Regions from separate parts of the Comamonas sediminis genome, predicted to be linked through region 1. Evidence: predicted binding sites of a transcription regulator. Region 1 holds the regulator's gene; each other region holds the start of a gene.
The links. The regulator LexA, encoded in region 1, represses DNA repair genes until DNA is damaged. The targets are predictions, from matches to a motif close to ACTGTATNNNNATACAGT.
Positions count from the first base shown of each region.

Region 2: AB7A72_RS21100 (DNA topoisomerase IV subunit B) is a predicted target of LexA. The motif match lies at 3,851-3,868, and genes of this name have one in related genera.
Region 3: imuA (translesion DNA synthesis-associated protein ImuA) is a predicted target of LexA. The motif match lies at 2,509-2,526, and genes of this name have one in related genera.

Region 1 is NZ_JBGBDC010000011.1:139,290-144,010, forward strand. Features, by position in the region: gene AB7A72_RS22160 (carboxymuconolactone decarboxylase family protein) at 1-333, shown strand, start outside; gene AB7A72_RS22165 (SDR family oxidoreductase) at 367-1,092, shown strand; gene AB7A72_RS22170 (FMN-dependent NADH-azoreductase) at 1,155-1,790, shown strand; gene AB7A72_RS22175 (hypothetical protein) at 2,049-2,591, opposite strand; gene lexA (transcriptional repressor LexA) at 2,727-3,443, opposite strand; gene AB7A72_RS22185 (asparaginase) at 3,558-4,577, shown strand; gene adk (adenylate kinase) at 4,690-4,721, opposite strand, start outside.
Region 2 is NZ_JBGBDC010000010.1:159,518-164,238, reverse strand. Features, by position in the region: gene parC (DNA topoisomerase IV subunit A) at 1-1,657, opposite strand, end outside; gene AB7A72_RS21100 (DNA topoisomerase IV subunit B) at 1,841-3,817, opposite strand; gene AB7A72_RS21095 (MFS transporter) at 4,005-4,721, shown strand, end outside.
Region 3 is NZ_JBGBDC010000001.1:509,778-514,498, forward strand. Features, by position in the region: gene AB7A72_RS02210 (hypothetical protein) at 1-124, opposite strand, end outside; gene AB7A72_RS02215 (hypothetical protein) at 375-614, shown strand; gene AB7A72_RS02220 (hypothetical protein) at 644-1,324, opposite strand; gene AB7A72_RS02225 (MlaD family protein) at 1,321-2,364, opposite strand; gene imuA (translesion DNA synthesis-associated protein ImuA) at 2,535-3,362, shown strand; gene AB7A72_RS02235 (Y-family DNA polymerase) at 3,391-4,721, shown strand, end outside.

The DNA of each region.
Region 1 (4,721 bases):
GAACTGGTGCGCCTGCGCGCCTCGCAGATCAATGGCTGTGCCTTCTGCCTGGACATGCATGTGACCGATGCGATGAAGGCCGGTGAATCCAGCCGTCGTCTGGCCACTGTCGCCGCCTGGCGTGAGACCCCGTTCTTCAGCGACCGTGAGCGCGCTGCGCTGGCGTGGACCGAGGCACTGACCCTTGTAGCGCACGACCATGTGCCCGATGCCGCCTGGGAAGCCGTGCGCCCCCACTTCAGCGATGCCGAGCTGATGGAGCTGACCGCTGTGATCACATCGATCAACAGCTGGAACCGCTTTGCGATTGCCTTCCGCAAGATGCCCGTTTAACGGGCAAGCCCCCGGTGTGGTGCAACGCGGCTTATGAAAGTCCTGGTGCTGGGCGGCTGCAACCCGCTGGGCAAGCGCGTGGTCGGCAATCTGAGGCAGCTGGGTTACCCGGTGCTCGCCGATGCGGGCCCCCAACTGCCGGCTGCGCTGCATGGTGCCGAGGTGCTGATCGATGTGCGCGAGCCGCCTGAGGTGCATACGGCCGATGCGCTGGAGGGCTGGGCGCGCGCATGCCGGCAGCTGAATGCCGCCATCGCTGCTGCAGCGGTTGCGCACCATATTGCGCTGTCGGCCTTGGGTGTGCAGCGATTGCAAGGCAGCGGCTACTACCAGGCGATCGCGTTGCGGGAACAGCTGGTCCTGGCAGGCAACACCCCCTGTACCGTGCTGCGTGCAGCACCCTTGTACGAAAGCCTGGCGCAGCTGGCGCACGACAGCGTAGCCGATACGGTGCTGGCGATACCGGTGGCCCCGGTGCAGCCGGTGGCGGCAGAGGATTTGGCGATGCTGGTGGCCGATGCCGCGCTGGCGCAGCCCTTGGCGGGCTGCATGGACGTGGCCGGCCCGCAGAAGATGGCGATGGCCGAGTGGGTGCAGCAATACCTGCGCTTGCAAGGCGATCCTCGCATGGTGCTGGGCGATGCCGATGTGCCTTACCGGGGCGCGCTGCTGGACGATGGCTGCCTGGTTCCGGTGGGGCCAGCACGCCTGGGCCGAACCACGCTCGCCGCCTGGGTGTGCAAATCCCGGGCGATGTGATGCCGTAGAACTGTGCGGATGCTGCCCACCTTGGCCTGACTACTCAAACGATTGGACAAACGATGACCCGTACCTTGCTCTTGAACTGTGGCCCACACGGCCAGGCCAGCCACGCCTACCAACTGGCAACCGACATGCTGGCAGAGCTGGGCCTTGCGCAGCAGCCGTTGTTTGAGCGCGACTTGGTCGCGACACCGATACCGCCGATCAGCCGCGACTATGCGCTGGCGATCACCTCGAACGCGAGCGCAGACGCACCCGCGCTGGCCTGGTCGGAAACGCTGATCAAAGAGCTGGAAGACAGCGATCTGCTGATGATTCTGACCCCCATGCACAACTTTGCGGTGCCGGCCACGCTCAAGCTCTGGCTGGACCAGGTGATCCGTATCCACCGCAGCTTTGCGTCGACGCCGGAAGGCAAGATCGGCCTGATGAAGGACCGGCCCACCTTGGTGTTGGTCAGTTCAGGCGGCTTCCATGCAGGTCCAAAAGCGCGTCAGGAGGACTTTCTGACGCCTTATTTGCGTTATGCGCTGGCCTCCATCGGCATCCGCAATGTGCATTTTGTGTTGCTGCAAGGTCTGGTGTTGGGGCCCGATGCGGTGGCTGCTGCAGTGGATGGCGCGAGGGATGCCCTGCGCGAGCAGCTGGCGCCTTTCAAACAGCTGGCGCTGGAGGCTGCTGCGGCCGCACGCTGAGCGAAAGATAGAAAAGAAGAAGCCACTGGCAGTGCGGCGGCAGCCACGGCTTAGTGGCCATGAGCAGCGGGCAGCGGGCTGAAGGCAGAGCGCTGAAGGTGCCGGTTTGGCGCGTGCCCGGCATGGCGGTAACGCCCGGTACGTTCAGCGTCTGCGTCAACCCAGCGTAGCGATTCCGCTGCTGTCCACCCCTCGTGACAGCAGGCATGCAGCTGCCAGCAGGCTGGCTACAACGCACCGGCCCGGATTGGCACTGGCTTAGACCGCGTGCAGATGCTCCAGCCGCTCCAGGCGTTCAAGCTCGGCACAGATATCGGCCATGCTGCCCGACATGGCCCAGCGCATGCCCTTTTGGCGGTGCAGGCTGGCCGGTTGCGCCCAGTACATCTTGACGGGGGCATCGTTGGCGGCCTGGGCGCTGCAGCGCTGTACCGACAAGAACGGGCGGGTGTGAGACGGTGCACCGACCGAGAGGCGGCGGCGCGCTGCGGGTTTGCGCGGCAGGCGAATGCGGTCGATGGGGCGCTGTGCGGGTGTCTCTTCAGCAGGGCCGTCCACGCCAGGCGGAATGCTGGGGCCATCGAGCAGGCTCAGTTGCTGCACGGCACCACGCTGCGCAGCGGCGCTGGAGGCGGCGGCAAAGCAATGCACCTGGGCCGCAAGCTGGCCATCGTTGGCGGCGCCATGGCCTGGACGGCGGCGGCTGCTGCGCACGATGGCACGTTGGATGGACTGGAACCAGGGCAGGCCAGCGACGAGGGAAAAGGGCGCAAGCGCACGCAATGCATCTGCTACGAGCATGGGAGACTCCTTGGTGTACGGATGACAGCAGGATTGCGCAAGGCGAGCGCATTCCCCAGGGTTGTGGGCCGGGTGCCCACAACGCCCGCTACCTGGGGTTGCGCAGAAAGGGAGGGGCCGACAGGGCCGCTTGACTTAGTTCAGCATCGTGTTGCGAATCAACCCGACGGCAATGCCTTCGATCTCGAAGGGCTCGCCCGGCTGCACGACGATGGGCAGGTAATCCGGGTTTTCGGCCAGCAGCTCGATGCCATCCTTGGTGCGCTGCAGGCGCTTGACGGTGACGTCATCGCCCAGACGCGCGACGATGATCTGGCCATTGCGGGCCTCGCGGGTGGCTTTGACGGCCAGCAGATCGCCATCGATGATGCCGACATCGCGCATCGACATGCCGCGTACCTTCAGCAGGTAATCGGGCTGCTGCTGGAACAGGCCACCTTCAACGGTATAGGTCTGATCGACATGCTCTTGCGCCAGGATGGGCGAGCCCGCTGACACGCGGCCAATCAGCGGCAGGGCCAGCTGGGCGAGCTCTTGCACCACGCGGCCCAGGCCGGCGGTGGCGTTGGACACGCCTGCCAGCGGCGACGAAAAGCGCGTGCCGCGTGCGGCATTGATGGAGCGCACGGTATCACTTTGCAGGCGAATCCCCCGGGAGGTACCGCTGACCAGCTCGATCACACCCTTGCGTGCCAGCGCCTTGAGGTGGTCTTCTGCCGAATTGGCCGATTTGAAGCCCAGCTTGCTGGCGATTTCGGCGCGCGTTGGCGGGGCGCCGGTGCGCGAGATGGCCGTCTGGATCAGGTCCAGAATTTCTTGTTGGCGCGCGGTGAGTTTGGGATGGTCTCGCATAAGATCTCCGTGTGATCTGTGGTGCCGGGTGGCAGCCAAGCTGCCGTGCACTCCAACACCTGTATATCAATCCAGTACCTGTATTTTTAACCAGTTTTTTGCAGGAGGCAAGCTTTGCAGCCAAAAATTTTGATCATCGGCACCGGCGGCACCATTGCCGGCATGGCCGATGATGCCGAGAATCCCGGCCAGTACCGTGCGGCGCAGCTGTCGGTCGCGGCCCTGCTGGCGGGGGTGAGCGGTATCGAGACCGCCGCGGCGGGCCCGCTGGATGCAATGCAGATCGCGCAAATTGATAGCAAGGACATGAGCGACGAGGTCTGGCATGCGCTGCTCCAGGCTTGCGATGCAGCGATGCGCGACGAGGCGGTACGCGGTGTTGTTATCACCCACGGAACGGATACCTTGGAGGAAACTGCCTGGTTTCTGCATTGCGTTTTAGGGCGCCTGGCCAAGCCGGTGGTGCTGACCTGTGCGATGCGCCCGGCCAATGCCTTGATGCCCGATGGCCCGCAGAATCTCAAGGATGCCGTGGCCGCCGCTGCGGCGCTGGATGCGGACGGCCATCCGCTGTTGCGCGAGGTGGTCGCGGTGACCGGCGGGGGCGAGCTGCACAGCGCGCGCTGGCTGCAAAAGGTGCACCCGCACCGCTTGCTGGCCTTTTCATCGGGCGAGCAGGGGCCGCTGGGCTGGGTGGATGGCACGAACGTGCGCCTGCGCCAGGGCTATGCACCGCAGGCAGCAGATACGGAGGGCGGCTATACCGGCAGCGCCTGGCTGGCGGCCTTGCCCGCGCCGGCCAGTACGCCCTGGCCGTGGGTGGAGATCGTCACCAGCCATGCAGGCCTGCGCCTGGGGCTGTTGGAGGCGCTGCAGGCCCAGGGTGTGGAGGGCTTGGTGGTGGCGACCACCGGCAATGGCACGGTGCATGAGGCGCTGCTGGATGCGATGGCGCGCGCACGCCAGCACGGTTTGCCGGTGTGGCGCAGCAGCCGCTGCAGCGATGGCGTGATCAGCGATGCGGTATTGCCCGGGATGGCCGATCTGGACAAAGACCTGGCCGTGGCCTTGACGCCCTACAAATGCCGGGTCAGCCTGCAGCTGGCGCTGGTGCAGGCCCGATCCAAAATCTAAGTACGGGCATGGGAGCCAACGGCAGATACCGGTTTATTTACCGATAAATAGACGGGCATAAAAAAGCCACTGTCGCACGACAGTGGCTTGGTAGATGAGGCAGAGTTGCTTATCAGGCCTGCAGGGCAGCAATCGCGCGCTGCG
Region 2 (4,721 bases), on a different contig from region 1:
TGCGGGCCCGCACCCAGCCTTTTTCCGAGACCACCACGGTGACCGGCTCATCGACCACCTTGACTTCGGCGACGGCCTTCTTCTCTTCCTGGATCAGGGTGCGGCGGGCATCGGCAAACTGCTTGGCATCGGCTTCGATCTCCTTGACCATCAGGCGCTTGAGCGACGCAGGGTTGGCCAGAATGTCTTCGAGTTTGCCCTGCTCTGTGCGCAGCTCGCTCAGCTCCTGCTCGATCTTGATCGCTTCGAGGCGGGCGAGCTGGCGCAGGCGGATTTCCAGGATGTCGTCGGCCTGGCGCTCGCTCAGGTCAAAGCGCGCCATCAGCGCGGCCTTGGGCTCGTCGCTGGCGCGGATGATCGCGATCACCTCGTCGATATTGAGCAGAATGGTCTGCCGGCCTTCCAGGATATGGATGCGGTCCATCACCTTGGCCAGGCGGTGCTCGGAGCGGCGCGTGATCGTCTTCTGGCGGAACTGGATCCACTCTTCCAGCATCAGGCGCAGCGACTTCTGCGTGGGCTTGCCGTCGATGCCGATCATCGTCAGGTTGACCGACGAGGAGCTCTCCAGGCTGGTATGCGCCAGCAGGCAGGTGATCAACTCGGACTGCGCAATCTTGCCGGTCTTGGGCTCGAACACCAAACGTACCGCTGCGTCCTTGCTCGACTCGTCGCGCACGCCATCGAGCAGGGACAGCACGGTGGCCTTGAGCTGGCTTTGCTCCTGCGTCAGGGTTTTCTTGCCGGTCTTGATCTTGGGGTTGGTCAGGTCCTCGATCTCCTCGAGCACCTTTTGCGAGGACACGCCGGGCGGCAGCTCGTTGACGACCAGCTGCCACTGGCCGCGCGCGAGCTCTTCGATGGTCCAGCGCGCGCGCACCTTGATCGAGCCGCGACCCGTGCGGTAGGCATCGGCAATGTCCTTGTCGCTGCTGATGATCTGGCCGCCACCCGGGTAGTCCGGGCCGGGAATGATCTGCTGCAGGTCGAAGTCCGTCATCGCCGGCTTCTTGATCAGTGCTACACAGGCATCGGCCACTTCGCGCAGGTTGTGGCTGGGGATTTCGGTGGCCAGGCCCACCGCAATGCCGCTGGCGCCGTTGAGCAGCGAGAACGGCAGGCGCGCCGGCAACTGGCTGGGCTCCTCGGTGGAGCCGTCGTAGTTGGGCACAAAATCCACCGTGCCCATGTCGATCTCGTCGAGCAGCAGGCTGGTGATCTTGGACAGGCGCGCCTCGGTGTAGCGCATCGCCGCAGCGCCATCACCATCGCGGCTGCCAAAGTTGCCTTGGCCATCGATCAGCGGGTAGCGCTGGGCAAAGTCCTGGGCCATGCGCACCAGCGCGTCATAGGCGGACTGGTCGCCATGCGGGTGGAAGCGGCCCAGCACATCGCCGACGACGCGGGCGCTTTTGACGGGCTTGGCCGCCGTGGCGCGGTTGGGGCCGCTGTAGCCCAGGCCCATGCGGTCCATCGCAAACAGGATGCGGCGCTGCACCGGCTTAAGGCCATCGCAGACATCGGGCAGCGCACGGCCCTTGACCACCGACAGCGCATATTCCAGATAGGCGCGCTGCGCGTAATTGCCCAGGTCCAGGCTGTCGCCGTCGTCGGGCTCGGGGTTGGATAGCAAATCCAGACCGGTTTGTTCACTCATGGTTGTTCAGCTTTCTTTGCTTGTGGCACGGCTGCACGCGGCTGTGGTTGGTGTTGTCATTCAGCGGCATGGGCAGCGGGACATTCGATGGCTCCGTCAGGCAGGATGCGAAGCCCAGACGCAGACAGGGCTGCGGCCAGGCAAGGCAAAAGCGGCAAAGCCATCGATGCTGGAGACATGCAATCAGATATCGATTTCTACTTCGTGGCCATGGAGTTCCATCAGGTCGCGGCGGGCCGCAGCCTCGCCCTTGCCCATCAGCTGGGTCATGACCTCACGGGTGGCCAGCAGGTCGGTGCGGCTCAGGCGCACCGGCAGCAGGCGGCGGGTGTCCGGATTCAACGTGGTTTCCCAGAGCTGCTCGGCATTCATCTCGCCCAGGCCCTTGAAGCGGCTGACCTGGCATTTCTCCCGGGGTACGCCATCCTTGGCGGCCTTGTCGAAGATGGCATGCATCTCCGCCTCGTCCAGCGCATAGACCTTGGCCGCGGGCTTTTTGCCCCGGGCAGGAATATCGACGCGGAACAGCGGCGGCCGCGCCACGCAGACATGGCCTTTCTCGATCAGCTGCGGGAAGTGCTTGAAGAACAGGGTCAGCAGCAGCACCTGGATGTGCGAGCCGTCCACGTCCGCATCGCTGAGGATGCAGATCTTGCCGTAGCGCAGACCGCTCAGGTCCACCTCGTCATCGGGGCCATGGGGATCGACGCCGATGGCCACCGAGATATCATGGATTTCGGTATTGGCAAACAGGCGGTCGCGGTCCACCTCCCAGGTGTTGAGCACCTTGCCGCGCAGCGGCAGGATGGCCTGGGTTTCCTTGTCGCGGCCCATCTTGGCGCTGCCGCCGGCCGAATCACCCTCGACCAGAAACACCTCGTTGTAGGCCAGGTCGCGGCTTTCGCAATCGGTCAGCTTGCCGGGCAACACGGCCACGCCGCTGCCCTTGCGCTTTTCCACCTTCTGGCCGGCGCGCTGGCGCGTCTGTGCCGCCTTGATCGCGATCTCGGCGAGCTTCTTGCCATATTCGACGTTCTGGTTCAGCCACAGCTCCAGCGCAGGCCGCACCATGCCCGAGACCAGGCGCACTGCATCGCGCGAATTCAGGCGCTCCTTGATCTGGCCCTGGAACTGGGGATCGAGCACCTTGGCCGACAGCACATAGCTGGCACGGGCAAACACGTCCTCGGGCATCAGCTTGACGCCCTTGGGCAGCAGCGAGTGCAGTTCGATAAAGCTCTTGACCGCCTGGAACAGGCCGTCGCGCAGGCCGCTTTCATGCGTGCCGCCGGCGGTGGTGGGGATCAGGTTGACATAGCTCTCGCGCACCGGCTGGCCTTCGTCGGTGAAGGCCACGCACCAGGACGCCCCTTCGCCCTCGGCAAAATGGTCGTCGCTGCGGCCGGCAAAACCCTCGCCTTCGAACACCGGAATGATCGGGTCCACCGGCAGGGTCTGCAGCAGGTAGTCCTTGAGGCCGCCCTTGTACTGCCAGGTCTGCGTCTCGCGGCTCTTGTCCTGCGTCAGCTGCACGCTGACGCCGGGCATCAGCACCGCCTTGCTGCGCAGCAGGTGCACCAGCTCGCCCATTGGCAAATGGCTGGATTCGAAATACTTGGCATCGGGCCACACACGCACCGTCGTGCCCTGCTTGCGGTCACCGCTGACCATCGGCCGCACCTTCAGCGGCTCGACCACATCGCCACCGGCAAACGCCATCGTGGCGACGGAGCCGTCGCGGTGCACGGTCACTTCCATGCGGGTGGCCAACGCATTGGTCACCGACACCCCCACGCCATGCAGACCGCCGGAGAAGCTGTAGGCGCCGCCCTGGCCCTTGTCGAACTTGCCGCCCGCGTGCAGGCGGGTGAACACCAGCTCCACCACCGGCGCATGTTCTTCGGGATGCATGCCAAACGGAATGCCCCGGCCGTCGTCCTCCACACTGATCGACGCATCGGTGTGCAGATAGACGCGGATCTTCTTGCCAAAGCCGGCGAGTGCCTCGTCAGCGGCGTTGTCGATCACCTCCTGGATGATGTGCAGCGGGTTGTCAGTACGGGTATACATACCCGGGCGCTGCTTGACCGGTTCGAGCCCCTTGAGGACCCGGATCGAGCCTTCTGCGTATTCACTGGTAGACGTGTTTTTGCTTGCCATAACTTTCCATTCTAGCGGCTGCCATTGTAAATAGCTGTATAGAAAAACAGGTGGACTTGTTGACGATTCACGACGTTTGGTCGCAAAAGCCTGCAATGGGCTTGGCCGGCCACCGGGCAATATGCGGGCGACAGCCGGTTTTTGGCGTTGGAGTAACAATTCTTGGATAAAGAGACATCCTTAGACTATGCAAAACAACGCACAACCATTGTCCATAGCCCGCGTGCTGCTGTGTGGCGGCGCCGTAGTGACCTTATCGATGGGCATCCGCCACGGATTTGGCCTGTGGCTGCAGCCGATCACGCAGGAGATGGGCTGGACGCGCGAATCCTTTGCGCTGGCGCTGGCGGTGCAAAACCTCAGCTGGGGCCTGATTGGCATCTTCACCGGCATGCTGGCCGACCGTTTTGGCGCCAGCAAGGTGCTGGTCTGCGGCGCGCTGCTCTATGCGCTGGGCCTGGCCGGCATGGCCTGGGCGCCCAATACGCTGGTGTTCGCGCTCACGGCCGGGCTTCTGATCGGCATGGCGCAGACAGGCACCACCTATGCGGTGATCTATGGCGTCATCGGGCGCCAACTGCCTGCTGAGAAACGCTCCTGGGCCATGGGGGTGGCTGCAGCGGCCGGCTCCTTTGGCCAGTTCTTCATGGTGCCGGTCGAGGGCCAGCTGATCGCCCACCTGGGCTGGCAGAACGCGCTGCTGGTCTGTGCGGTATTGGTGCTGACCATCGTGCCGCTGGCCATCGCGCTGCGCGAGCCCAATTTCCACGCACTCAAGCGCCACGCGGCCGCAGGCCAGCAGCAAACCATCGCCCAGGCCGTGGGCGAAGCCTTCCGCAATCCCAGCTTCTTGCTGCTGACGGCGGGTTACTTCGTTTGCGGCTTCCAGGTGATGTTCATTGGC
Region 3 (4,721 bases), on a different contig from region 1:
GGGAAGGATCACCATCGGCGGGCGGGCCACCGCCGCCTGGCCGTGGCTTCTTGGGGGTGGTGGGAACGGGCTTCTGGGCCTGGGCCCCTACCAGGGCGAGAAACATGGGGTGCAGGTGGCGCATGGCGTCCTCCAATCGCTGAACAGGCTTTCAGAGTAGCCCTGGCGCACAGCGCTGCATGTCGGAAAAACGCTTCCCAATACATTGTTCCGCTTCACACATGGCGTAACGGCACTGGGCGTACCCCCGCGCGCTACGCAGACCTACACGGCCTGGCCCCTGCGCTTGCAACACTGGGCTTTTGCCCCATGCTGAATCCAGCCGTATGCGCCGGTGCGCCAGCGGCTCCACCAGCTGCACCAGGAGAGCCACCATGCCCCAACCCTACGAGCCCAGTCCGTCCCCTGCCCAGCCCCCCATTCCCGGCCAGCCGCAGCCGGCGCCTGGTGAGCCGGGCACGTATGAGCCCAGCCCTTTGCACCCCTACCCGGGCAACCCGCAGCACCCCTATCCCAGTGAGCCGGCACACCCCTACCCCGGCAACCCCGAGCACCCTTACCCCGGCACGCAGCCAGAGCCAGTGCCCGATACGACGACGAGCCAGTCAGTGTGAGTGGATGCAGCGCTGTAGTGGCTGCGGGCTTACTTCTGCGTGGCCTGCAGCAGGTCCAGGCGGCGCTGCACCTGGTCGGCCAGTGCCGTATCGCCCAACGCGCGCGCCAGGCGCTGCTGGTTGATCAGCCAGGCCATCACGGCACGGCGCCAGCCTTGGGCCGAGGCGGTATCGACCGCCTGGGTGACGACCGCCATCGGCACCGGTCCGCGCACCGCCAGCACGCCGGCCGCGACCAGGCGCGAGAGCGGGTCTTCCATAGCGGCCAGCGCAGCGGCTGCTTGCTCCGGTGCCAGCGGCGCCACTGCCTGCTGGGCCTTGGGCAGCAGCGCCACATCGCCAGCAGCCAACTGGCCCTGCAGATAGCGGGCATAGGCTTGCTCGGCATCGGCAGCATCCTGGGCCACGGCCTCAAAGCCCGTGCAAGGGGCAGCCTCCAAGGCAGCCACCTGCGCAGCGCAGCGCGCCAGCTCCAGCCGGGCCAGCAGATCGGGCCGGGCCGTGCGGCTTACCTCGTCACGCGCACGCCGCCATTCGGCCTCTGCCACCCGTTGGTTGCCTGACAGGTAGGCATCGGTCGCGCGTTCGGCAGCGCCTTGTTCGTTGATCGCCCAGTCGGGCGCCTTCTTGCCGCTGGCGCAGCCGCCCAACACAGCGGCGGCCAGCAAGGCTGCGGCCAGGCGGGCGGTGATGGCAAGCACGGTACTCATGGCAGTCGCACCTCGGCATCCTTTTTGGCAAACGGCCATTTGCGGTTCAACTCGGTCAGCATGCCTTCGACCTTGCGCAGATTGGCCTCCACATCGGCACGCAAATCACCCAGCTGGCTGGTGGCATCCTTGGCATTGGCGCCCACGGCCTGGGCCTCCACCAGCACCGCATCCACCTTCTTCAGGCTGCCGCGCACATCGCCGAGCACGGCATTGAGTTGCTGCACCGTGGCGCGCACTTCGGGCATCACGCCATCGGCCCCAAACACCTGCTTGTCGGCATTCTTGGCCAGGCCATCGAGGCGCGCCAGCAGCTGGTTGGTGCGGTCCAGGGTCTGCGATATCTTGCGCGCCTCGGCATCCCCACCCATCACCACGCCCAGCGCGCCGCTGGGGCCGTTGAGCTTGGTGCTCAGGTCACGCAGCTGCTCCAGGGTGCCACCCAAGGCCGAGCCGGCCGAGGTCATCATGTTCAGGTTCTCCAGCAGCTGGCGTGCATTGCTCATCAGCTGCGGCAGCTCGGCCGTCGCATCGCCCGACAGCACCGCGCGCACGGCGCCATCCTCCAGCTGCGGGTCGTCCAGAATGCCCGAATAGGCCTTGATCGTCGTGCCCCCCACCAGGCCCTTGACCAGCGTGAACACGCTGCTGCTGCGCAACCAGTGCGCATCTTTCTCGGGCACATCCACATGGATGCGCACCGTGCCATCGGGCGCCAGCTCGATCTTGCTGACCTTGCCAATCGCAAAGCCGGAGAAAGTCATGTCCAGACCGATGGAGACACCCTCGGAATCATCGGCCGTCAGGATCAGCGACTGCTTGGGCTCGAAGACGCCGCGCGCATACATCAGATAAAAGGCCGAGCCCAGGATCAGCAGCAGGGTAAACAACAGCAATGCCCCGGCCTTGCGCTCCAGATGCGGCACTGGCGTCAGGCCATCGACGGCCACCCCATCGACCACCGCCGCACGCCGTGCAGAGGCGGCAGAAGACGGCGGCGCAGGGCGGTCGGCAGAGTCGTGGGGTTCTGGTATTTGCATGTACCGCGATCTTACCCGGGCTGGCTGTCAGCTTCAAAAGAAAGCTGCAGGGGGTTGTTTTGAAAGGCAGACACTCACTTTCCAGCCCAGTCGCCCGCGGCTTGCCCGGCGCTTGTTACACATTGCCGCTGCGCTAGCTCTTATACTGTACATATATACAGTTAGTTGCCATGCCCAAACTCGATGCCCTGTCCTTGCCGCCCGCGGTGAACGTCCAGCTCTGGCGGGGCGATCACATGGTGCGCGCGCCGATGGCGGGCATCCCCACCGGCTGGGATGCACTCGATGCCGAGCTGCCTGGCAAGGGCTGGCCCAGCCAGTGCCTGACCGAGGTGCTGCAGCCCCAGGCCGGCACCTTGGAGTGGCGCCTGACCGGCCGAGGCCTGCAGCAGTGCCCAGCGCACAAGCCCGTCATCGCGCTGGGCCCGCCACTGCCGCCCCACGCCAGCGGGCTGGCCCAGAGCGGCCTGGCGCCCGGGCAGCTGGTATGGATACACAGCAGCCGCCCGCAAGACCAGCTCTGGGCGCTGGAGCAACTGCTCAAAGCCAATGCCGCAGCGGCCTTGCTGGCCTGGCTGCCCCAGGTGCAGCCCGAGCAGATACGCCGCCTGCAAATCAGTGCCCAGCAGTTTGAAGGGCCCGTCTTTGTCTTTCGACCCGAGAGCAGCCAGCACCAGGCCTCCGCCGCCCCGTTGCGGCTGCTGGTGCGCAGCAGCCAGCCGTGGTCACTGCAGCTGCAGCTGCTCAAACGCCGGGGCCCCGTGCACCAGGGCACGCTGGAGCTGCCTGCCGTGCCGCCCAGCCTGCAAGCCGTGCTGCCCGCCCGGCTGTGGCCTGGCACCGTGCCGCTGCCCCAACCGGCCACCGCTGCCGTTTCCGTCTCATCCTCCAACACTGCCCTTAGCTTGCCATACCATGACACCGATCTGGGCCGCCCTGCTGCCCCACTTCCCCTGCCCCGCAGCCAGCGCGCGCGCCAGTCCAGCCTGCTCCACTGAAGCTGCCCACGCCACGCCCTTGGCCGATATGCAAGGCCTGGCGCTGTGGGCGCAGCAGTTCACGCCGCGCCTGGCCTGCGTGCCATCGGACACGGTTTTTGGCGATGCACTGGTGCTGGAGCTGTCAGCCAGCGAGCGCCTGTTTGGCGGCCGCCAGCCACTGGCCCGGCGCCTGCTGCGCGAGAGCCGCGAGCTGGGCGTGCAAGCCATCAGTTGGGCCCCCACCAGCCTGGCCGCGATTGCGCTGGCGCGCTGCGGTATCCGCCACGGCATGGGCCAGCCGCTGCCGCAGGTGCTGGCCCCTTTGCCGCTGCATGCCATCGATGCAGTGGCCCGGCATGCCGAGCTGCTGAGCCAGCTGGGCTGCCAGAGCCTGGGCGCCGTCCATGCACTGCCCCGGGGGGCGCTGGCCCGGCGCATGGATACCGGCATCCTGACCGCCCTCGACCAGGCCCATGGCCTGCTGCCCGACCGCTACTCCTGGATCAGCCTGCCTGCCCGTTTCGATGCCCGGCTGGAGCTGCCCATGCGCATCGACCAGGCCGATGCGCTGATGCAGGGTGCGCGCCACCTGCTGCTGCAGCTGTGCGGCTGGCTGGCGGCGCAGCGTGCAGGCGTGCGCAGCTTCCGGCTGCGCTGGTGCCACGATGCGATGCGCTCCCGCCATGTGGGCGATGGCGGCGAGCTGACCATCCACACCGCCAGCACCACGCGCGATCTGCAGCACCTGTGCCGCCTGCTGCAGGAGCACCTGGCCCATGTGGAACTGCAAGCCCCGGTGGGCGAGTTGAGCCTGCATGCCGATACGCCCGAAGCGCTGCAAGAGCGCAGCGCCAGCCTGCTGCCTGACAAAACCGCCGATGGCGAAAGCCTGGAGCAGGTGCTGGAACGCATCACCGCCCGCCTGGGTGCCGACCAGGTGCAGCGCCCGCTCTTGCGGCCCGACCACCGCCCCGAGTGGCAGGTGCAGTGGCTGCCCGCGCAACCCGCCGGCAAGGCCAAGGCCGCCCCACCCGCTGCACAGCCCCATGTACCACTCCATGTGCCGCCCCTTGCCCAACCCAGCTTCTTGCTACCCACGCCGCTGCAACTGCTGCAGGACAAGCAGAGCCGGCCGCTCTACCACGGCCCCTTGCAATTGCTGCTGGGCCCGCAACGCATTGAAGGCGGCTGGTGGCACCGCAGCCCCGGCTTTTTGCCGGTGAGCGGTGCGGATGGAGACACCCACATCGACGAGGCGGCCCCCGGCAGCGACCACCGCGATCACCGAAATGACCGCGAAAGCCCGCCCAAACCCGCCCCCATCACCCAAACCGCCCACACCGCGCTGCGCGATTACTGGGTCGCCCACAGCCCACA